DNA from 3 places in the Pseudomonas sp. SL4(2022) genome. Region 2 is predicted to be linked to each of the others. Evidence: riboswitches for the same ligand, from Rfam matches in the RefSeq annotation. Region 2 holds a riboswitch; each other region holds the start of a gene.
What was found. Region 2 has a riboswitch for cobalamin ahead of OU997_RS08490 (TonB-dependent receptor). Riboswitches for the same ligand answer to the same signal wherever they lie in the genome.

Region 1 (7,511 bases), 790 kb from region 2:
AGCCTCGACGGTCCGGCTGAGCACGATGCCTGGCTGGAGCTGACGCGGGTGCGGCGTCTGGCCCTGCTGGGTGCGGCCTTACCGGCCTGGATCGCGGCGCTGGCGGTCTTTGCCGGGCTTGAGGCAATCCCGCTGATTCTGCTGGCGCTGTCCAGCATCGTGCTGCTGTACCTCTATCGCATTCCTCGCCAACTCGGCTGATGCGCGGCCTGCTGCTCTGTGTATTGCTGTCACTCACCTGGCCGGTGGCAGCCGCCCAACGGGTGGTTACCCTGGCGCCATCGCTGACCGAAATTGTTCTTGAGCTGGGGGCCGCAGATCGCTTGGTCGGCGTGCTCGATGGTGGGGCGCGGCCGGCAGCTATAAGCCATCTGCCCTCTGTCGGCCGCTTAGGTCAGCTGGAGTTGGAAAGTCTGTTGCAGGTGCAACCTGATCTGGTGCTGTTATGGCCCGACAGTATCAGTGCGACACAGCGTCAGCAGTTGCAGCGCATCGGTGTGCCCGTGTTGGTGGTCGAACCGCGCAAACTGGCTGAGCTGGCTGACCAGTTTGTTGACATTGCCGCGCGGGTCGACCGTGTCGAGCGGGGCCGGCATCTGCAGCAGCAATTCAACCAGGGCTTGCAGCGTTTGAGCCAGCGTTACCGGCGTGAGCGGCCGGTACGCCTGTTCTATCAGGTTTGGGATGTCCCGCTGTATACCATCGGCGGCCAGCAGATCATCAGCGACGCACTGGCGGTGTGTGGTGCCACCAATGTTTTTGCGGACCTGAGTCTGCCTGCTCCGCAGGTGAGTGTGGAGGCCGTGCTTGAACGCAACCCGGAGGTGATTCTGGCCAGTGTGCAGGCGCAACTGGATGCCTGGCGAGTATGGCCGGGACTGGCAGCGGTGGAGCGTCAACAACTGTGGCGTGTGCCGGACGATGGTCTGGAGCGGCCGAGCTTTCAGATGCTGGCCGCGATCGAAGCGCTGTGCGAGCGCCTGGCGAGCGCCCGCTAAACCATGGCCCTGAGCCTGCCCGCTCAGGGCCTGTCACTCAGAAGCGGTAGCCCAGGCTGAGCTTGACCTGCTCTTCGGCCGCCGGGTAGCTGCTGGCGCTGCTGGCAAAGACATCGTAGCGTTTGCCGGTGAGGTTATTCAGGCGCAATGTGCTGCTGAACTGTCTGTAGTTGTAGCTCAGCGCTGCATTGATCAGGGTATAGCCGCCGGCCTGCTGCTGATTGTTGGCATCGTCCCCTGAGTAATAGCGGCGCCCGGTGTACACGGCTTCCAGATACGTGTGCAGCCCTTGAATGATCCGGTAGTTGAGGTGCGCACTGGCCGTGTTGCGGGCCACCCATGGCACGCTGTTGCCCTGGAAGGAGCCTGCACGAAATTCCGCATCGGTAAAGCTGTATTGGCCGCCGATGCTCAGGCGCTCGCTCAATTGGCGCTCTGCCTCCAGTAGCAGTCCGTCACGGCGGGTTTTATCCAGATTGATATTGGCGCCGCGACCATTCCAGCTGTTGGGGTTGGCAATCAGTGCGTCGTAGAGCAGTTCGTCCTGCAAATCCAGTCGATACAGCGTTGCTTGATAGCGCTGCACGCCGTCTTGCCACTCGACGCCGCTTTCCCAGGACACACCGGTTTGCGGTTTGAGGAACTCGACCCCCGGCAGGACAAAGGCATTGTCGTCCACGTTGGCCCAGCGCAGCACGTCCTCACGCTTGAGAAACAGGCGCGTCTCTTGGTTGGCTTGCCAGTTCAGGCCGATGCTGGTGCTGTCTTCGCGATCCTTGTGCTGTTTGCGGCTCGCCTTGTTATGGTCGTCCGCTTCGCTGCTGCGGTAGCCGGCAGTAACCGTTACGCCGCGCCCAAGCCCCTGGCTTAACTGGCTATACCAGTCGCGCTGGGTCTGCTGGAAGTCGGTGCCCCAGGATGATTGGGCGTCACTGCTTATGTGGTCGTGGCCAAGTAGCCATTCTCCAGCGCCAAGGCTGTTGCCGTAGCGTGCACTCAACCTGGGGCTGATGCTTTCCGTGCGGGTGTCCTGGGTAAAGCGGCTGGGAGCGGCAAAGCTGCCAACGCTGTCCTGATCGCTGTGGCTGTAGTCGAGGTTGCTCGTCCAGGTGTCATCCAGTTGCTGTTCCAGGGCAAAACGATGAACCTGCGTCTTGCTGTCGTTCCAGGCCGTCGAGTCGCTTTGCTTGCGGTCTGCATGGCGCTGCGCCCTGCTCATGGCATTGGGGTACAGCAGTTCATCGTCGACCGTCTGGTACTCATACAGTGCATGGCCACTGTCATGGTCATGGCGCAGACGGGCGAAGGCGTTGCTGTAGCTGGCGTTGTTATGGTCGCGGTAGTTGTCGGCCGTACGCGACTCGCCGCTCAGGTAAGTCGAAAATCCACCGCCGAGTTGCTGGTAGATATGCCCGCGCAAGGCCTCCAGATCATGGCTGCCGCGACTGGCTTCGAGATAGCCCTCGTTGCGGCTTGGGGTGCGGGTAACGATGTTGATGACGCCGCCCACCGCCTGGTCGCCATACAGTACGGTGCCGGCGCCGCGGATGATCTCGATGCGTTCGATATTACCCAGTGGCACGCTGTTGAGGTCAGCGCCTGCCTGGCTGGGTTGGTTAAGGCGGCGACCATCCACCAGAATCAGGGTGTTGTTTACCGCATTTTCGCCAAAGCCACGCAGGCTGAAGGTGGCTCGGCTGCCATCGCCAATGGTGTCGCGGACTTGTATCCCCGCCTCAGCACGCAGCACATCGAGTAACGAGTGAGCGGCAGATTGCTCAATCTGTTGGCGGTCAATCACCCTGACGCTGGCCGGTGCCTGGGTTTGCAGGGGCGTGGCGCGGGTAATCACCAGCGGTTGGGCCTGATAGGGCGGGTTGGCTTCGTTGGCCAGGGTCAGGCCTGGGGCCAGTGTGACAGCCAGAGCAAGGCGAGATAATTTCACAGGAAATCCTCAAAAGATCGAACGACTTTTGAGGAGGGCAGGGGCAAGAACGGGCGCGCAAACGCTGCCTGAGCTTGACGGTGATGCCCTCCGCAACACCAGTCACATCCAGCAAGGCCGGTCTCCGGGCTCTCGACGTGCGCCGCCTCGCCTTCCCGGGATAACCCAGTGGCGTTGAGGTGACGTGCAGAACGACTCTGCGGTCGATTACCGTTGCGGGGGCAGCGCCGGGATGGTTCGTCAGAACGCACCGGCTTCCCGTTTAACGCCGCTTCACTGTAGAAGGGCGCACCTTGGCGGAAGTAAAACGCCGCGCACCTTAATGCGCGGTTGGATGAATTACAAGCAAGCCTGGCTCAGCCCTGGATGAGCGGTATTCATGCGCAAGGGCTGGCGAGGCGCGCGCGGATGGCGGCCTCGATGCCGGCGGCATCCAGCCCGCATTCGGCGAGCATCTGCGCTGGCTTGGCGTGTTCGACGTAGTAGTCCGGCAGCCCCAGGTGCAGCACCGGTTTGAGGATGCCAGCGTGGGCGAGGAACTCGCTGACGGCACTGCCAGCGCCGCCCATTACGCTGTTCTCTTCGAGGGTCACCAGCAGTTCGTGGCTGGCGGCCAGCTGGCGCACGAGCGCTTCATCCAGCGGTTTAACGAAGCGCATGTCGACCACTGTTGCATCCAGCACTTCGCCGACCTTGAGGGCTTCGGCCAGTTGTACGCCAAAGACCAACAGGGCGGTTTGCTTGCCGTGGCGGCGAACGATGCCCTTGCCGATTTCCAGCGGTTCCAGGCCCGGCTCGATGGCGGCATTCGGACCGCTGCCACGCGGATAGCGCACGGCGGCGGGGCCATTGAACAGGTGACCGGTGGTGAGCATGCGGCGCAGTTCGTTTTCATCGCTCGGTGTCATCACCAGCATGCCGGGGATGCAGCGTAGGTAGGAAATATCAAAGCTGCCGGCGTGGGTCGGGCCGTCTTCGCCGACCAGACCGGCGCGGTCGATGGCGAACAGCACGTCGAGGTGCTGCACGGCCACATCGTGAATCAGCTGGTCATAGGCGCGCTGCAGGAAGGTCGAGTAAATCGCCACCACCGGCTTGGCACCGTCGCAGGCCATGCCGGCGGCGAGGGTCACGGCATGCTGTTCGGCGATGGCGACGTCGAAATAGCGCTCGGGATAACGCTCACTGAACGCCACCAGATCCGAGCCTTCCTTCATCGCTGGCGTAATGCCAAGCAGGCGCGGGTCTGCAGCCGCCATGTCACACAGCCATTGGCCGAACACGCTGGAGTATTTCGGGCCGCTGGCTTGCTTGGGGGCGGCCGGCGCGTTGATCGGCTCCAGCTTGGTGATCGCGTGGTAGCCAATCGGGTCGGCCTCAGCCGGGGCGAAGCCCTTGCCCTTTTTGGTCACCACATGGAGGAACTGCGGGCCGTCGAGGTCGCGCATATTGCGCAGGGTGGCGAGCAGCGTGGGCAGGTCGTGGCCATCGATGGGGCCGACATAGTTCCAGCCCAGCTCTTCGAACAGGGTGCCGGGCACCAGCATACCTTTGGCGTGTTCTTCGACCTTGCGTGCGATTTCCCAGGCACCCGGCAGGTGCGAGAGGATTTTCTTGCTGCCCTCACGCATGTTCGAGTACGTGCGGCTGGAGATGATCTTGGCCAGGTAGTTGGACAGGCCGCCGACGTTCTTGGAAATCGACATGTCGTTGTCGTTGAGGATCACCAGCATGTTGGCACCCACGTCGCTGGCGTGGTTCAGCGCCTCGAAGGCCATGCCGGCGGTCATGGCGCCGTCACCGATCACCGCCACGGCCTTGCGCTTGCTGTTCTGCAGGCGGGCGGCGATGGCCATGCCCAGGGCGGCGCTGATGCTGGTGCTGGAGTGGCCGACGCCAAAGGTGTCGTACTCGCTTTCCGAACGGCGCGGGAAGGCGGCGATGCCGTCCTTCTGCCGTAGGCTGCCCATCTGCTCGCGGCGGCCGGTAAGGATCTTGTGCGGGTAGGCCTGATGGCCCACATCCCACACCAGGCGATCATCCGGGGTGTCGAAAACGTAATGCAGGGCCACGGTCAGCTCGATCACGCCGAGGCCCGCGCCGAAATGCCCGCCCGTCTGCCCGACCGTATACAACAGGTACTGGCGCAATTCGTCGGCCAGGGTTTCCAGCTCTGCTTCGCCCAGGCGGCGTAGCTCGTCCGGCGTATTGGCGCGGTCTAGAAGGGGCGTCAGCGGGCGCTCACGGGGAATCTCGTGGAAGGTCGTCGGCATCAGGCAGATCGTTATAGGTGCAAAAGATGCGGCAGTTTACCCGAAGCGCCGGAAACTGCCCAAACATGGTTCGGCCTAACACGCCTGAGCCTGGATGCATTCCACCTCTGCATCCAGACGCGACAGCGACCTACCAGGTATCGACCGAGCGCTTCTTGCCTGTGCGGGCAGCGGGTTGTGCTGTGGCATTAAGGCCGCGCAGTAGCCAGGCGCGGGTTTCCACAGGGTCGATCACTGCATCGATCTCCAGGAAACTGGCCATATTGATGCCCTTGCCGTTCTCGTAGGCCTTGGCCACCAGCTTGTCGAACAGCTGTTGGCGTGCCGCCGGTTCTTCGACGGCGGCCAGTTCCTTGGCAAACCCCAGGCGCACCGCACCTTCCAGGCCCATTGCACCGAATTCGGCACTGGGCCAGGCGATGGTGAACAGCGGCGAATGGAAGCTGCCGGCAGCCATGGCCTGAGCGCCGAGACCGTAGCCTTTGCGCAGCACTACGGTGAAAAACGGCACGGTCAGGCTGGCGGCGGCGACAAACATGCGCGAGACATGGCGCACCGTGGCCTGTTTCTCGGCCTCCGGGCCGACCATAAAGCCGGGGGTGTCGCACAGCGACAGCAATGGGATATCGAAGGCATCGCACAGCTGCATAAAACGTGCGGCCTTGTCGCCGGCGACTGCGTCGATGGCGCCGCCGAGGTGCGCGGGGTTGTTGGCCAGCAGGCCGAACGGCTTACCTTGGATGCGGATAAACCCAGTGATCAGGCCGGGCGCAAACTCGCGGCGCAGTTCCAGCACGCTGTCCCTGTCGGCGAGGGTGGCGATCACTTGGCGGATGTCATACACGCGCAAACGGTTTTCCGGGATCAGCTGGCGCAGCTCGCGCTGATCGGCGCAATCCCATTCGCTGAGCGCTCCCTGGAAGTAGCTCAGGTACTGCTTGGCCACCTGCACCGCTGCGGCTTCATCGGCCACCCGTACGTCGATGACGCCATTGGTGCCCTGCACGCTCACCGGGCCGACCTGTTCCGGTTTAAAGCTGCCCAGGCCGCCGCCTTCGATCATCGCCGGACCGGCCATGCCGATGGTTGCGTCCTCCGTGGCGATAATCACATCGCAGCAGCCGAGCAGGGCGGCGTTGCCGGCAAAGCAGCGTCCGGACACCACGCCTACCAGCGGCACCAGGCCGGAGAGCTTGGCCATGCCGACAAAGGTGTGGCAGTCCAGCCCGGCTACGCCGACGAAATCGGTATCGCCCGGCCGGCCGCCGCCACCCTCGGCAAACAGCACCACCGGCAAGCGCCACTGCGCGGCGAGGCCGAGCATGCGGTCGGTCTTCTTGTGGTTCATCACCCCCTGGGTGCCGGCAAACACGGTGTAGTCGTAGGCGATGGCCATGCAGCGTGCAGCCTGGTCGCCGAATGCCTTGGCGTTGACCGTGCCGGTGCCGGCCACCAGGCCATCGGCCGGGCTCTGTTCGATCAGCTCGGCCAGCGAGCGCCGACGCCGTTGTGCGGCAATCGCCAGGGCGCCGTATTCGCTGAAACTGCCGTCGTCCAGCAGGTCCGCCAGGTTCTCGCGCACGGTGCGCTGGCCTGTCTTGCGCCGTTTGGCTACGGCGGCAGGACGGCGTACATCGGTGAGGAGCGCGTGGCGTTCGAGCACTTCGGCCAGGTCCGCACGGATATGCTCGAGGTCCAGGCTCTGTTCGCTCTGGTGGGCAGCAGCGTCAACCTCGGCGGGTTCGATAAACAGCAGCGGCTGGCCTTCATTGAGCGCGCTGCCGATCTGCACGGCCAACTGGCGGACGATGCCGCTGTGGCTGGCGGTGACCACAAACTCCATTTTCATCGCCTCCAGCACAGCAAGGCTCTGGCCGACAGTCACCGCATCGCCTTCGGCCACGTCCAGGCTGACCACCACACCCGTGCTGTGGGTCAGCAGGGGCAGGCAGCCTGACGGTGCGTCCGCGACTGTTTCAGCGGCTGGGCCGGCGCTCTGCGTAGCGGCAAAAAAACGGTGCGGATGAGCCTGGTCTTGCACGGCCAGCAGCTCGTTCAGATGGCTTTCGACAAAGCGCGTGGTCAGCTGATAGCTCGCCACCTGCGGTAGGCGCAGCAGGTTCTGCAGCAGGTGTAGGTTGCTCGCCACGCCTTCCAGGCGAAATTCGCACAGTGCACGGTAGGCGCGGCGCAGCGCGCTGGGGTAGTCCGGTGCATGGGCGATCAGCTTGGCCAGCAGTGAGTCGTAACTGGGGCTGACCGGGTAGCCGGCGTAACCATAGCCATCCACACGCA
Region 2 (7,511 bases):
CCAAGCTGATCCGTCCGCAATTTGCCGAGGCCCGCGCACGCGAGCTGGGGGTGGATAAAAGCGAGCTGGATGACCTGCTGCGCATGAGCTTCTCGGGCATGAATGTGGGCCTGTACCGCGAAGGCACGCAGCTGTTGCCGATCATCGCGCGCACACCGGATAACGAGCGCCTGAATGCCGACAGCCTCAACGACCTGCAAGTGTGGAGCAACACCAGCGGCGGTTACCTGCCGATTGAGCAGGTGCTGCTGGGCTTTACCACCGAATGGGAAGACCCGCTGATCATGCGTTTGAACCGCAAACGCACGCTCACGGTACAAGCCGACCCAGCGCTGCTCAGTGGCGAAACTGCCGCTCAACTGTTCGGCCGCATCCGTCCGGAGATCGAAGCCATTCCCCTGCCGGAAGGCTACAGCCTGGAATGGGGTGGCGAATACGAAAGCTCCCGCGACGCTCAAGGTGCGGTGTTTGGCAGCCTGCCGCTGGGCTTTCTGGCGATGTTTATGATCACCATTTTGCTGTTTGACTCGTTCAAGCGCGCCACGGTGATCTGGCTGACGGTGCCCTTGGCGATGATCGGCGTGACCCTGGGCTTTTTAATCACCGGCATTCCCTTTGGCTTTATGGCCTTGTTGGGCCTGCTCAGCCTAAGCGGCATGCTGGTGAAGAACGGCATTGTCCTGGTCGATGAAATCCAGCTGCAACTGGCCAGCGGCAAGGATGCCCTGCAAGCGGTTGAAGAAGCCTCCATCAGCCGCGTGCGCCCGGTGTCCATGGCCGCCCTGACCACCATTCTGGGCATGAGCCCGCTGCTCGCCGATGCCTTCTTCCAGAGCATGGCCGTGGTGATCATGTTCGGCCTGGGCTTCGCCACCCTGCTGACCCTGGTGGTGCTGCCGGTGCTGTATTGCCTGTTCTACGGGATCAAGGTGCAGAACACAGCGGCCGCCTGAGACGCTTGGGCGATGACATGGCTAAGGTGGACAAGGCGCAGCCTGTCCACCCAGGCTCAGCGCCGACGCAGTAAAAGCACGAAAAACACCCCGCCAATCGCCGCCGTGGCGATGCCAATGGGCAGGTCCTGCGGGGCCAGCAGGGTGCGCGCGGCGACATCCACCCAGACCAGAAACAGCGCGCCAAGCAGCGCACTGACCGGCAGCAGGCGACGATGCTCAGCGCCCACCAGAAAGCGCGCGACATGCGGCAGGATCAGCCCGACGAAACCGATGGCACCGCTCAGCGACACCAGCACCCCGGTCAGCAGCGAAGCGCAGACAAACACCAGCAAACGCACCCGGCGCGGTTCCAGCCCCAGGCTGACCGCGCTGTGTTCACCGGCCATCAGCGCATTCAGCGCCCGCGCCAGACCGAGCAACAGCAGCAAGGCCAGCATCAAGCACAACGCCGGCAGCCAGAGCAGTTCCCAGCGCGCCAGACCAAGGCCGCCGAGCATCCAGAAGATCACCGAACTGGCGGCATGGTGATCACCGAGAAACAGCAGCAGGTTGCTTGCCGCCATCATCACAAACGACACCGCCACCCCGGCCAGCAGCAGGCGGTCGCTCTCCAACCGGCCACCGCGACTGGCAATCGCCAGCACCAGCAGCATGCTCACCAGCGCGCCGACAAAGGCCGCCAGCGGCAGGCTGAGCAGGCCGATAAATTCCCCCAGGTACAGCACCACAATCACCGCACCGAACGCCGCACCGGAACTGACCCCAAGCAGATGTGGATCGGCCAGCGGGTTGCGCGTCACCGCCTGCAGCGCCGTGCCGACCAGCGCCAGCCCGGCCCCCACCAGCGCACCGAGCACCACCCGTGGCGCACGGATCAGCCAGACGATGCTGTCCTGAGCGCTGCTCACCGCCTGCGCCGGCTGCAGGTCGAACAGGCGCTGACCCAAAATCTCCAGCACACGCGGCAAGGGCACTGGCGCGGCGCCAAAGCCCAATGACGCCGCGCAGGACAGGCCCAGCGCCAAGGCCAGCACCAGCAGCAACAAACGGTAAGCGTGCGGGCTGCGAATCATCGGGCAAAGGCCTGCGGGTGCAGCGCCGCGGCCAGGGTTTCGATGGCGGCGGCGTTTTCCAGGCTCGGTGTCACCGCCAGGTACGGCAGCACCACAAAGCGCTGTTCACGGATCGCCGTCAGCCCCTGCAAGGCCGGATGCTGTAGGAGGAAATCACGCTTCTGCGCCGCGCTGCGCTCGCCGTAATCGACGATCAGAATCACCTCGGGGTCGCTGCTGATTACCGCTTCCCAGCCGACGCGCACCCAGCTCGCGGCCAGCCCGTCCATCACATTGCGCCCCCCCGCCGCCTCGATCAAAGCCTGGGGCATGGCCAAACGGCCGGCGGTAAACGGGCTTTCCTCGCCGCTGTCGTAGAGAAATACCCGTGGCGCCGGACCGCTGTCGGCCAGGCGGGCACGCACCGCCGCCACCCGTTGCTGCATGCCCAGCACCAGCGCCTCGGCGCGCGGCTCTACGGCAAAGATGCGGCCGAGGTTGTGCAGGTCGGTGTAGACATCCTCCAGGCTGGCTACCCGGCGTGGCATGACATGAGCGCAGGACTCGCTCAGCTCGTACACCGGAATGCCGAACCGCGCCAGGCTGGCCGGGGTGACTTCACCGCCGACGCGCATGCCGTAGTTCCAGCCGGCGAAGAAGAAATCCGCCTCGGCGTTGAGCAGGTTTTCCAGTGACGGGTGCCGCGCCGCGAGCTCGGGCAAATCGGCCAGCTGCGCCATCAGCGTGGGGTTGGGGGTTTTCCAGGCGCTGATGCCGCTGTAGCCGACCATCCGCGATTTCAGCCCGAGGGCCAGCAGCATGCCGGTCAGGTTGATGTCCTGACTGACGGCGCGCTGCGGCGGCTGCTCGATGGTCAGCTGACGGTCGCAGCTGGTGACGGTAACCGCCTGGGCGGGCAGGGTCGCGCCCAGCAACGGCAGGCACAAGGCGTAAGGCAGAAAACGCTTCATGGATTGATCCAGGTAATACGCGGGTGCCCCGCGAGGGGATGACGGTCGACCAGCGCCTGCACGCCATACACCTCGGCCAGCAGCGCTTGCGTCAGCACTTCGGTTGGAGTGCCGCTGGCCACCACGCGGCCGTGGTCGAGCACATACAGGCGGTCGCAGAAGGCCGCCGCCAAATTGAGGTCGTGGAAGCTGGCCAGGGTTGCCAGGCCGAGGGTTTTGATCAGCCGCAACAGTTCCAGCTGATAACGCGGATCAAGGTGGTTGGTCGGCTCGTCGAGGATCAGCAGCGTCGGCTGCTGCACCAGGGCGCGGGCCAGTAGCACGCGCTGCTTCTCGCCGCCGGAGAGATGAGCGAAGGCCTGGCACTTGTGCTCAGTCAAACCGACCCGCGCCAGGGCCTGCTCGACCAGAGCGTGATCGGCCTGATCATCACCATCGAACAGGCCCTTGTGCGGCGTGCGGCCCATGGCGGCGACTTCGGCCACGGTGAGGCCGAAGTCCTGGGGAAACTCCTGCAACACCACCGCCACCCGCTGCGCGCACCAGCGCGGCGAGCGGCTCCACAGCGCTTCGCCGTCCAGCTCCACCGAGCCTTGATCGGGCCGCTGAAAGCGGTAGGCGCAGCGCAGCAGGCTGGTCTTGCCGCTGCCATTGGGGCCGAGCAGGCCGACCAGCTGACCGTCGCCCACCGCCAGCTCGATGCCGTCGAGCAAGGCCTGCTCACCGTTGGGCGACCAGGCCAGCTCGCTGATCTGCAAGCGCGCCATCAGAAACGGTAATCGGCAGTGACGAACAACGAACGCGGTGCGCCCAGGTACCACTGCTGGCCATCGCTGCTGCCGCTGGTGGCGTACTGGCGGTCGAACAGGTTGTTCAACTCCAGGCCCAGACGCACATCCGCCTGCACCTGCCAGCCGACAGTGGCATCGACCACGGTGTAGCTCGGCAGCGTCACGCTGTTCGCCGTGTCGGCGTAGCGCGCATCGACATAACGTGCGCCGACCCCGGCATCCACCTGCTCACTCAGCGCCTTGCTCAGCCACAGGTTGGCGGTGCGCCGTGGCACGTTGGTCGGCCGATTACCGCTGCGGTCACCCCCGGCCTCCGTGAAGTCGTCGTACTCGGCACGCACCCACGCGGCGTTGGCCGAGACCTGCCAACCCTGGCCCAGCGCCAGCTCCAGGGTGGCTTCCAGGCCGTCGGAAGACTGCTGGCCGATTTGTTCGGTCGGCGCGGTCGGGGTGGCGCGGCTGAGCAGCTTCTCCTTGACGATGTGGTAAGCGGCCAACGTCCATTCGCCCTGGCCATTCCAGAACGCCTGCTTAAGGCCGATTTCGGTCTGCTTGGCCTCGCTCAGGTCGAACTGCTGCTGCGTCGGATTGAGCGTCAGCAGGTTGCTCACGCCTTCGGTGCTGGTGGCGTACTGGCCGTACAGCGACAGCTCGGGCGTGACCTCGAAGACCAACCCGGCACGCCAGTTGTCGCCCGTCAGGCTGCGGTCGGCGCTGCTGTCGTTCAGCAGGTTGTCGCGCTGGATATGCAGCTGATCGCGGCGCACACCGCTGACCAGCGACAGGCGTTCGGTCAGCTGAGTGCGGTTCTCGGCGAACAGCGAGAACTGCCGCGCCAGGTTGCGTTCGCGCGGCCCATACCCCAGCGGATCGGTGCTCTGGTACTGACCGCCACCGCTGCCGGCGAGCGGCACGCTGTCCGTGAAGCTGCTGGCAAAGTCGTGCTGGCGGGCGAAGTGGATGCGGTTGTAATCCACGCCCACCACGCTGCGGCTCTCCAGGCCGAACAGGGCGTGCTCCAGGGTGAAGGTCTGGCGGTCGCCGACCTGCTCCTGGGTGTGCTTGATCTCGTAGAAATCGCTGCGCTTGACCTGATCACCCGGCTGCCAGCGATAGGACTCGGCATTACGCCAGTAACGCTGGGTCTTGATGTAGTAGAGCTGGTTGCTGGCGCTCAGGGCATCGTTGATGCGCCAGTCACTGACCAGTCGGGTGATCTGGTCGTTGTAGCGAACCTCGGCGTTATCAACGTTGTAATTACGCTCGCGCAGGCGCTCGCGGTACTGGCCGGCGACCAGCGGCGTGCCCAGGTAGCGCTGCGGGTCCTGATCGCCGTGATCATGAGACAGGGTAAAGCTCAGCGCATCGCTGGCATCCCAACGCAAGGCGGCGCTCAGCGCCTGGCTCTGCGACTCACCGTCATCGACCCAACCGTTGCTGGCCAGCTGATTGAGGTTGAGGCGGTAGCTCAGTGCATCGCTCAGCGAGCCGCCGCTGTCCAGCGCAGCCTGGCGGCGGTCGTCGCTGCCGTAGCCGAGGCGCAGCTGGTTGCTGATGGCGCCGCTGAACGGCTTTTTCGGCACCACGTTGATCACCGCGCCGGTCGCGCCTTCACCGTAGAGCACCGAGGCCGGGCCGCGTAGCACGTCAACGCGCGCCACCGACCAGGTGTCGACCGGGAAGGTCACGGTGCCGGCCCCGACATACTGACGGGTGCCGTCATACAGCTGCATGGTCGCACTGTGCCCGGTAAAGCCACGCGCCGACAGCGCGGTGCCGCCATTGCCAGGGCTGCCGATGCTGCTGATGCCAGGGGTGCGGGTGACCGCGTCCTGCACGCTGAGGTTGTTACGCCCGCGCACCTGCGCGCCGCTCAGGCTGCTGGTGCTGGCCGGGGTTTGCAGGGCGCTCAGGCCCAGGCGCGAACCGCTGCTGGTGGGCGTATGCAGATCGCTTTCGCCCTCCGCAGCAGCCTTGGCCTGAACGGTCGTGGCCGGCAAATTGACCGGGGGCTCGCCCGCCACAGCCGTACCGGCCAGGCACAGGGCAAGGGAAACAGAGAGTTGAGACAGGGGATAGCGCGCCATGATGCTTCCATCGCAAAAGGGATAGGCACGGCAATCCCGATGGAAACGCGCAACAGCAAAACACGGGCGCACAGGCACCCACGATCGGCGTCAACGCCCGCCCACCGCGGGTTGCCAAACAGTTGGGAGTTGCCGCTGCATCACGGGCAGCGCACAACATCCCTAAGAATCAGGCCGGTCTCCGGGCTTACGAGGGTCATGAAGCCATCGCCTTCCCATGCAGAAACTGCACAGTGGCATCGTGATGACGTCGCTCGCTTACCGTTGCGGGGGCAGCGTCGGACTGGCCCAAAGGGCGCACCGACTTCCCGTTTAACCTCACGCGCGGCGGCGTGAGACACCTGAAACGGCGCGGATATGACCATTCAGGCCGATCCGCGTCAAGTTTTTAGCTGTTGCCGAATGGCTCTACAGCAGTCTTCTCAGCCCTTATCAATGCGCAGCTCGGGCACGGCGCGGCCGGCCACCAGGCGCTCATCGACCAGGCGGATCAGCTCGGCTTCATCGCGCACGCGGAACCACTCACCGGCCGGATAGAGACTGGCGGTCGGGCCCAGATCGCAGGGGAACTGGCACTGCGTACGGGTGATATGCACCCCGCCCTCGCACTCCAGTTTGCCGGCGGCCTTGAGCCGTTGGCGCAGGTTTTTCCACAGGTCCAGCGCACCGCGCCGGGTGCAGCGCGGGCCGTTGCACAGCAGCAGGCGCTGCGCGTGCGGCGGAATCTGCGACCAGGCGTGATGCCCCGGCACGGCGGCCACCCCCACACAGGGCAGGTGCAGCTCGGGACGCTCGATCAGCGCGCAGGCAGCCTCCACCGGCAGGCCTTCAGCCTGGCCAATGGCGCTGGCGACAAACAGCTGCTCAGGGTTGGCCTGCTGGCACAGTTCGCTGCGCAGCCAATCGAGGTGCGGGCTGCTGCTTTGCGGCTCCAGGTCGATCACCAGCAACGGCCGCTCAGCCTCGGCCACGCGCTGCCAAAGCGACGCATAGCCCGCGCTGGTATCGACGATATCGGCCAGCGCCGCTTCCCCGCGTAGCTCAACCAGACGGCGGCGCAGCAGCTCGGCAAACGAGCCCTCGGCCAGGTCGGGGCCGACAAACAGAATGCGGGCGTAAGGGGAAACGGGCGTGGTCATGGCGGCCTCCAAAGCGGGGCGGCAGTCTAACAGGCGCTGTTTTCCGTTGGGCAACCCAGCCGCCCCGTAGGGTGGTTAGGCGCATAGAACAGGTCGTGAGCCAGCTGCATTGCCCGATGCGCCGAAACCCACCGTGGCAGACTCAGCCGCTATTCGATGGGTGACGCGCTGCGCAGGACTCAGTCGCTGTCCGCCTGACCGTCGATTGGCAGCGCTAACCCATCCTACGACAGCGCCTCGGCCAGCGCTTCAAGGCTGACAAACTCGCGATCCACCGCTGGCAACTCGGGCCGACGCAGCAGCAATACCGGCAAACCCAACTCCCGCGCCACCTGCAGTTTCGGCTCGGTGGACTGGCTGCCGCTGTTCTTGCTGATCAGCACATCGGTGCCTAAACGAGCAAATAACGCACGCTCCTCATCCAGCGCAAACGGCCCGCGCGCGCCGATAATCTCCGCACGCGGCACGCCTTGCTGGGCCGTCAGGCAGCGCACGGTCCAGTGCTGATGCGGGGG
Region 3 (7,511 bases), 2.1 Mb from region 2:
TGCCCAGCACCTGACCGTCCGCGCTCAGGCCACCATCGGCGCGGCCATCGTCGAGTCGCACGGCCGCATTCAAACCGATGCCCGTGCTGACGCCGGCATGAATTTCATAACCGCTGACCGGGGCATTTTCCAGGCACAGTTGACCGCGCACAGTGCGCAATTGCTTCTGCGGCTCCAGCACCGTGCAAAAATCCAGCAACCCCAACCCAGGGCTGGAACCCGCCGCGCCTTCCAGACCATGCGGGTCGTCAATCTGCGTGCCGAGCATCTGCAGCCCGCCGCAGATACCCAGCAACTTGCCGCCATAGCGCAAGTGTTTGTTAAGGGCTGCCGACCAGCCCTGCTCACGCAGAAAGGCCAGATCACTGCGCACACTTTTGGAGCCGGGCAGGATGATCAGATCCGCCGCAGGGATCGGCTGACCGGGGCCAATAAAGGTCAGCTCAACCTGCGGGTGCAGGCGCAGCGGGTCGAAGTCGGTGTGGTTACTGATGCGCGGCAACACCGGTACCACCACCTTGATCACCTCGACGGCCTTGGCGCTCTGACGCGTGTCAATGGCGTCTTCGGCTTCCAGATGAAAATCCATCAGGTACGGCAATACACCCAATACCGGTTTGCCCGTGCGCTGCTCCAGCCAGTCCAGCCCCGGTTGCAATAACGCAATGTCGCCGCGAAAACGGTTGATGACAAAGCCTTTGACTCGCGCCTGTTCGCTCTCCGAGAGCAGCGCCAGGGTGCCGACCAAATGGGCAAACACCCCGCCCTTGTCGATATCGGCAATCAGAATCACCGGGCAATCCACCGCTTCGGCGAAGCCCATATTGGCGATATCGCCGGCGCGCAGGTTGATCTCGGCGGGCGACCCCGCCCCTTCAACCATCACCACCGGGTAAGCGGCACTCAGGCGCTGATGCGACTGCAGCACCGCCTGCATCGCCACCTTTTTGTAATCGTGATACGCCACGGCATCCATGCTGCTCAGGGCGCGACCGTGGATGATCACCTGCGCACCGATGTCGCTGTTGGGCTTGAGCAGCACCGGGTTCATGTCGGTGTGGGGCGCAAGCCCGGCGGCCTGCGCCTGCACCGCCTGGGCGCGGCCGATTTCGCCGCCATCGGCGGTTACGGCGCTGTTGAGCGCCATGTTTTGCGGTTTGAACGGCACCACACTGACGCCCTGACGCTTGAGCCAACGGCACAGCGCGGTGACCAGGGTGCTCTTGCCGGCATCGGAGGTGGTGCCCTGCACCATCAGTGTGCTCATGCCAGCTCTCCAGCGAAGACCGCCAGTGCCTGCTGCAAACGCTGCCAGCCGGTTTCATCCGGTGGCAAACCAAAACGCAGGCTCAGCGGCTTTTCAAACAGGCGGGTAAGAATGCCTTGCAGGGCGAGAAACTCATGCAGCAAGGCGGCCTGCGGTGTGCAACAGAACTGAAACAGCGCGCAACCGCCTGTGGGGCTGAGCCCATGCGCAACCAACAGCGCAGACAGGCGTTCAGCATCGGCGAGCAACCGCTCACGTTGTGCCTGCTGGCCGGCCATGTCCTGCAACAACGCCGTGGCCACCACGCGGCTCGGCCCGCTGATTGCCCAAGGCCCTAGCAACTCGGCCAGTTGCGCCAGCAGCTGCGGCGGCGCCAGGACAAAGCCCAGGCGAATACCCGCCAAACCGAAAAACTTGCCAAACGAGCGCAGCACGATCAGCCCGGGCAACTCACTGAACGCCGCCAGGCTGAACGCCGGCGTGCAATCGATAAAGGCCTCGTCCACCACCAGCCAGCCGCCTCGCTCGGCCAAACGCCGATGCCACTCCAGCAAACGCGCAGGTTCAATACAGCGCCCGGTGGGGTTGTTCGGATTGACCAGCAACAGCACATCGATGCGCTCCAGCGCGCGCTCAATCGCGCCTTCACTGATTTCCAGCAGACGATGCCCTTCACGCTGCCAGGCCGCCGCATGCTCGGCATAAGCGGGTGAAACAATGCCCACGGTGACGTGTCGCAGCAGACGCGGCAGCGCCTGAATGGCGGCTTGCGAACCCGCTACCGGCAGCAGGTTGGCGACGCCGTAGTAATCGCGCGCAGCGATTTCCAGGCCGTCCTGCTGCTCGGGCAAGCGCGTCCAGGCAATTGCCGGAATAGCGGGCAAGGGCCAGCCGTAAGGCGCAATGCCGGTGGACAAATCCAGCCACTCCGCCAGGGCAATGCCATAACGCAGCGAGGCCGCGCGCAGGCGACCACCATGTTCAAGCATAAGCAAGCCCCCATAGCATTAGCAGTGCCAGCCACAGCAGCACGCCGCCGTAAACCAGATTGACTGCCCGCTCGATATCCCGTGCGCGGGGCGGTGGACCGTCGCCCAAATCAGGCCGCACATGCAGCTCGCCGTGGTACTCCGCCGCACCACCCAGGCTGACGCCCAGTGCCCCTGCACCCGCTGCCATCACAGGGCCAGCATTGGGACTGTCCCACAGCGGCGCCTGGGTGCGCCAACAACGCAACGCCAACAGGGTTTTACCCAGCAACGCATAGGTCAATGCGACCAGCCGTGCAGGCAGGTAATTGAGTGCATCGTCAATCTTTGCAGCGGCCCAGCCGAAGCGTTCAAAGCGTTCATTGCGATAGCCCCACATGGCGTCCAGGGTATTGCTCAGGCGATACAGCACCACCCCCGGTGCGCCAGCCAGCACAAACCAGAACAGCGCGGCGAACACCGCGTCGCTGCCGTTTTCCAGCACCGATTCGCTGCCAGCGCGGGCCACACCCGTGGCATCCAGCTGCGCAGTATTACGGCTGACCATATAGCCAACCCGCTCGCGGGCCAGGCGCAAATCCCCCAGACGCAGCGCCTGCGCCACTGGCATGGCATGCTCGCCCAGGCTTTTCAGGCCCAGGGCGGCGTACAAGGCAATGATTTCCACCGCCCACCCCAGCCCGCTGATCTCACTCAACAGCCAGGCCAGCAGGGTCAGCGGCAACACCGCCAGGCACCAGGCGCTGACGCCATGGCTGCGCCACCCGCCACCCGCCGGATTGAAGCGCTGCTCGATGCGCTCGGCCATACGACCAAAGGCCACCAGCGGGTGCCAGCCCTTGGGTTCGCCCAAAATCGCATCCAGAACGACCCCGGCGCAGGTACTCAGCACCAGGCTCATGGCGTGCTCCACTGATTCTCGAACAGCAACTCGCTGAGCGGCCGAGGCTCGGCCCAGCCCTGCTGAACCAGCATCGGTGCCTCATAAAATTCCGTCACGGGTCCCAGGCACAGCACCGCCAATGGCTTGCTGCCGGTCGGCATGCCGAGCAGATCCGCCAGGGCCTGGGGCTCGAACAGCGACACCCAGCCCATGCCCAAACCCTCTGCACGGGCCGCCAGCCAGAGGTTCTGAATCGCGCAGGCCAGGGATGCCAGGTCCATCTCCGGCAAGGTGCGGCGGCCAAACACATGAGCCTCACGGCCCTCCATCAGGGCCACCACCAACAGTTCGGCGCAGTCGCGAATACCCTCGACTTTCAGCCGCATAAACTCGTCGCTGCGCTCGCCCAACGCCTCGGCGGTGCGCGTGCGTTCCTCCTCTACCAGGCCGTGGATCGCTTCGCGCAAGGCCGGACGGGTGATGCGAATAAACCGCCAGGGCTGCATCAAGCCCACGCTGGGCGCCTGATGCGCAGCTTCGAGCAAGCGCGCGAGCAACTCGGGAGCCACCTCGCCACCGCTGAAATGGCGCATATCGCGGCGCTCAGCGATGGCGCGGTACACCGCCGCGCGCTCTTCGGCACTGAAGGCCTGCTCACTCATGCCGGCGCACCGGGACAAAACAGCGCGGCAGCGGCAACCGGGTCGGACGGCAGATAGAAGTGAATATAGGAGGCGGTCATCCGCCCCTGACGATAGACCGCCTCACTGGTGCGCTTATAGTTCGGGCACTCGCCACGGGTCAGTGGTTGTAGTTCGCTGCTGAGCGCCGAGTAGTGAAAACTGTGGCCGCGCAGCAGCCCTTCCGGCAGCTCAGCCTGTTGCAAGGCCATGGCGGTCATGCGTGGTTGCAGGGTCGCCTCGCCGTTTAGCAAACCGAGCATCTGCCCGCTGGCGCCCTGTTTGTCGGTCAGTTTGTCGAGTAGATAGAGCATGCCGCCGCACTCGGCGTGGATCGGTTTGCCTGCCTCGTGGTGAGCGCGGATTGCCTCGGCCATGGGCTGGTTGGCTTCAAGCGTGGACAGGTGCAACTCCGGGTAACCGCCGGGCAGATACAGGCTGTCGACATCCGGCAACTGCTCATCTGTAAGCGGCGAAAAGAACTGCAATTCGGCACCCAGTGCGCGCAGCAAATCGAGGTTGGCCTGATAGAGAAAGGCAAAAGCGCTGTCGCGTGCTACGCCAATCCGAACATCCTTGAGCAATTGCGCGGGCCTTGCATGCTCTGGTGCAGCGAAGCTGACTGGCGGCGGCAGACTGGTATCGGCACTGGCAGCCAAAGCATCGGCGGCGGCGTCCAGACGGGCATCCAGGTCGAGCAGTTCGCCCGCCTGAACCAGGCCGAGATGGCGGCTCGGTAAACCGACCTCGGCGCTGCGTGGTAATGCGCCGTACCAGCGGATCGAGGCCGGCAGCGCATCACGCAGGATCTCGCCATGCCGCACACTGCCAACCCGGTTACCGAGCACGCCAGAAAACGGCAGATCCGCTTGGAAGGTCGCCAGGCCATGGGCCATGGCGCCGAAGGTCTGCGCCATGGCCGAACCGTCGATCACCGCCAGCACCGGCACACCAAAGTGCCGGGCCAGGTCGGCCGCCGAAGGCGTGCCATCGAACAGGCCCATCACCCCTTCAATCAGAATCAGGTCGGCCTCACCCGCCGCCTCCCAGAGCAGACGACGGCTCTCGGCCTCGCCAACCATCCACAGGTCGAGCTGATACACCGGCGCACCGCTGGCGCGGGCAAGAATCATCGGGTCGAGAAAGTCCGGGCCGCATTTGAACACCCGCACGCGCTTGCCCTGGCGTGCATGCAAACGCGCCAAGGCAGCGGTCACTGTGGTCTTACCCTGGCCGGAGGCCGGTGCAGCGATCAATAACGCGGGGCAAGAGCGGGCGCGGATCAAAATTCGACTCCCTTTTGCGCCTTAACCCCGGCCTTGAACGCATGCTTGACCAGGCTCATCTCGGTCACGGTATCCGCAGCCTCGATCATCCCCGGCAACGCGCCGCGACCGGTTACCACCACATGCTGCAGCAGCGGCCGCGCTTCAATGTCGGCGAGCACCGCATCGAGTTCCAGATATCCGTATTTCAGGGCGATATTCAGCTCGTCGAGCACCACCAGGCCAATGGCCGGATCATTCAGCAGCTGCGCCGCCACCGTCCAGGCTTCGCGCGCCTTGTCGATATCACGCTGGCGATCCTGGGTCTCCCAGGTAAAGCCTTCGCCCATCACGTGGTAGCTGACTTCATCGGGAAAACGGCGAAAGAAGGCTTCTTCGCCAGTGCTGGCTGCACCCTTGATAAACTGCACCACGCCCACCTTGAGGCCGTGGCCCAGGGCGCGAGCAACCATGCCGAAGGCGCTGCTGCTCTTGCCCTTGCCATTGCCGCTGTGCACCAGCAGCAGGCCGTACTCATCCTGGGCCTGGGCAATCTTTTCATCGATAAGGGCTTTTTTGCGGGCCATGCGCGCCTTGTGCCGGGCGTCCCGTTCAATCGATTCAGTCATCGCACTGCTCCACCGCCACAGGGCGATCTGGCTGGAAAAAGCATGCGGGGATAGGGAAAGCGCGGGCCTGCGCACAGCGCACACCACACGCCAGCCATCGCCCTCCGCGATGCCGTGGACTGCAGCAGGCCGGTCTCCGGGCTTGTGAGCGAGCCGAATGGCTCACGACCGCACCTTCCCATGCATCACGCACAGTGGCTCTTGCGGCGTTTGACTCACTTACCGTTGCGGGGGCAGCGTCGGAATAGCGGGCGTTCACACGCACAGCGCACCGACTTCCCTGTTTCACCCCGCACACGCAATGCGTTGGGGGCACCTGCTACAAGGCGCGAAGGTTAGAGAGTTCATGATTAAGCGTCAAACGAATGCGCCGCCCATTGCGTCACGTGTACACAAACAGCGCAGCTCAGTGCCTCGGCATAAAGCCCGCAGGCTTGTTCGCCAGCCATTCGACAAAGGTTCGCAAACGCTCATCGCTGAGCAAGCTGTCGCGGTTGTTGTAAGTCAACGCCAGCTCCTTTTCGCTGAACAGCCGGTGAATCTGGTTGTGGCAGGCGCGGCAGACCCAAAGCGTGGCGCTGATGCGCTCACTTTTACCGAAGCGTTTCTGCACATAAACCTTGTTGTGCAGCGCCTTGGGGATCAGATGGTGACGCGTCAACGTGGCAGCGCGGGTGCAGAGCTCGCAGGCATCAGGTTGTTCGGGCAGACGAATCGGTTCAGGCATACGGGTTCAGCGTTTACGGCAAAGACTCAGGCCGTCGCCCAACGGCAACAGGGAGAGGTCGAGGCGCGGATCATCGCGCAGCGCCAGGTTGAGCGCCTGAATGGCTCGGGTGTCGGCGCTTTCGGGGTTTTCCTCAAGCACACGCCCGCTCCACAGGGTGTTATCGAACAGGATCAGCCCGCCCTGGCGCACCAGACGCAGGGCATGTTCCAGATAGGTTGGGTAATTGACCTTGTCGGCGTCGATAAACAGCAGGTCAATACTGCCAGCCAGACCTTCAGCCTCCAGTGCTGCGAGGGTTTGTAAGGCCGGAGCCAGGCGCAGCTTGATACGCGAGCTTAGCCCGGCCTCAAGCCAGTAACGCTCGGCCGTGGCGTTGTACTCGCCGGGGATATCACAGCAGATCAACCAGCCATCCTCGGGCATGGCCTGGGCCATGCAGATGGCGCTATAGCCGGTAAAGGTGCCGACCTCAACAATCCGCCGCGCCCCAGTCAGCTGTACCAGCAAGGCCATGAACTGTCCCTGCTCGGGGGCAATCTGCCAGCGAGCAGTACTGAACTGTGCGGTTTCCTCACGCAGGCGCTTGAGCAGCGGTGTTTCACGCAGCGAGACATCCAGCAGGTATTGGTACAGGCCGGTATCGAGATTGAGTGTTTGATTAGTCATGCCTACTCCCTCTGCAAACCAAGGCTGTTAGGGGTTGCGCGCCAGTTCCGGGGAGAACACGCGCTTGGCATTTAGATAAGTGCGCTGCCAATACGAATTGCTCAGGCTATCCAGGCGCACAGTGCCGCCGCTGGAAGGTGCATGAACAAAACGGCCATCGCCGACGTAGATGCCAGCATGGCTGACCTGGCTGCCGCCATTGGTGGCAAAGAACACCAGATCACCGCTTTGCAGGCGGTCGCGGCCGACAGCCGGGACGCGCATGCTGATCAGATCACGGGTCGAGCGCGGCAAGCTGATGCCCGCGGCATCGCGGTAGACATAACCAATCAGACCACTGCAGTCGAAGCCACCATCCGGAGTGTTGCCGCCGTAGCGATATGGCGTACCGACCAAGCCCAG

Region 1: it holds a riboswitch for cobalamin, as region 2 does, so the genes downstream of both, OU997_RS04515 (TonB-dependent receptor) here and OU997_RS08490 (TonB-dependent receptor) in region 2, are expected to answer to the same signal.
Region 3: it holds a riboswitch for cobalamin, as region 2 does, so the genes downstream of both, cobO (cob(I)yrinic acid a,c-diamide adenosyltransferase) here and OU997_RS08490 (TonB-dependent receptor) in region 2, are expected to answer to the same signal.

What each region holds. Positions count from the first base shown of each region.
Region 1 covers NZ_CP113060.1:971,107-978,617, reverse strand. The annotation lists gene OU997_RS04525 (MFS transporter) at 1-201, shown strand, start outside; gene OU997_RS04520 (cobalamin-binding protein) at 201-998, shown strand; gene OU997_RS04515 (TonB-dependent receptor) at 1,036-2,943, opposite strand; cobalamin riboswitch at 3,041-3,254, opposite strand; gene dxs (1-deoxy-D-xylulose-5-phosphate synthase) at 3,321-5,216, opposite strand; gene OU997_RS04505 (carboxyl transferase domain-containing protein) at 5,347-7,511, opposite strand, start outside.
Region 2 covers NZ_CP113060.1:1,761,180-1,768,690, reverse strand. The annotation lists gene OU997_RS08510 (efflux RND transporter permease subunit) at 1-953, shown strand, start outside; gene OU997_RS08505 (FecCD family ABC transporter permease) at 1,010-2,029, opposite strand; gene OU997_RS08500 (ABC transporter substrate-binding protein) at 2,026-2,979, opposite strand; gene OU997_RS08495 (ABC transporter ATP-binding protein) at 2,976-3,746, opposite strand; gene OU997_RS08490 (TonB-dependent receptor) at 3,746-5,857, opposite strand; cobalamin riboswitch at 6,012-6,217, opposite strand; gene OU997_RS08485 ((2Fe-2S) ferredoxin domain-containing protein) at 6,280-6,996, opposite strand; gene OU997_RS08480 (cobalt-precorrin-6A reductase) at 7,221-7,511, opposite strand, start outside.
Region 3 covers NZ_CP113060.1:4,076,014-4,083,524, forward strand. The annotation lists gene OU997_RS19260 (cobyric acid synthase) at 1-1,267, opposite strand, end outside; gene cobD (threonine-phosphate decarboxylase CobD) at 1,264-2,256, opposite strand; gene cbiB (adenosylcobinamide-phosphate synthase CbiB) at 2,249-3,157, opposite strand; gene bluB (5,6-dimethylbenzimidazole synthase) at 3,154-3,801, opposite strand; gene OU997_RS19280 (cobyrinate a,c-diamide synthase) at 3,798-5,105, opposite strand; gene cobO (cob(I)yrinic acid a,c-diamide adenosyltransferase) at 5,102-5,713, opposite strand; cobalamin riboswitch at 5,823-6,048, opposite strand; gene OU997_RS19290 (hypothetical protein) at 6,120-6,440, opposite strand; gene OU997_RS19295 (O-methyltransferase) at 6,447-7,109, opposite strand; gene OU997_RS19300 (C40 family peptidase) at 7,137-7,511, opposite strand, start outside.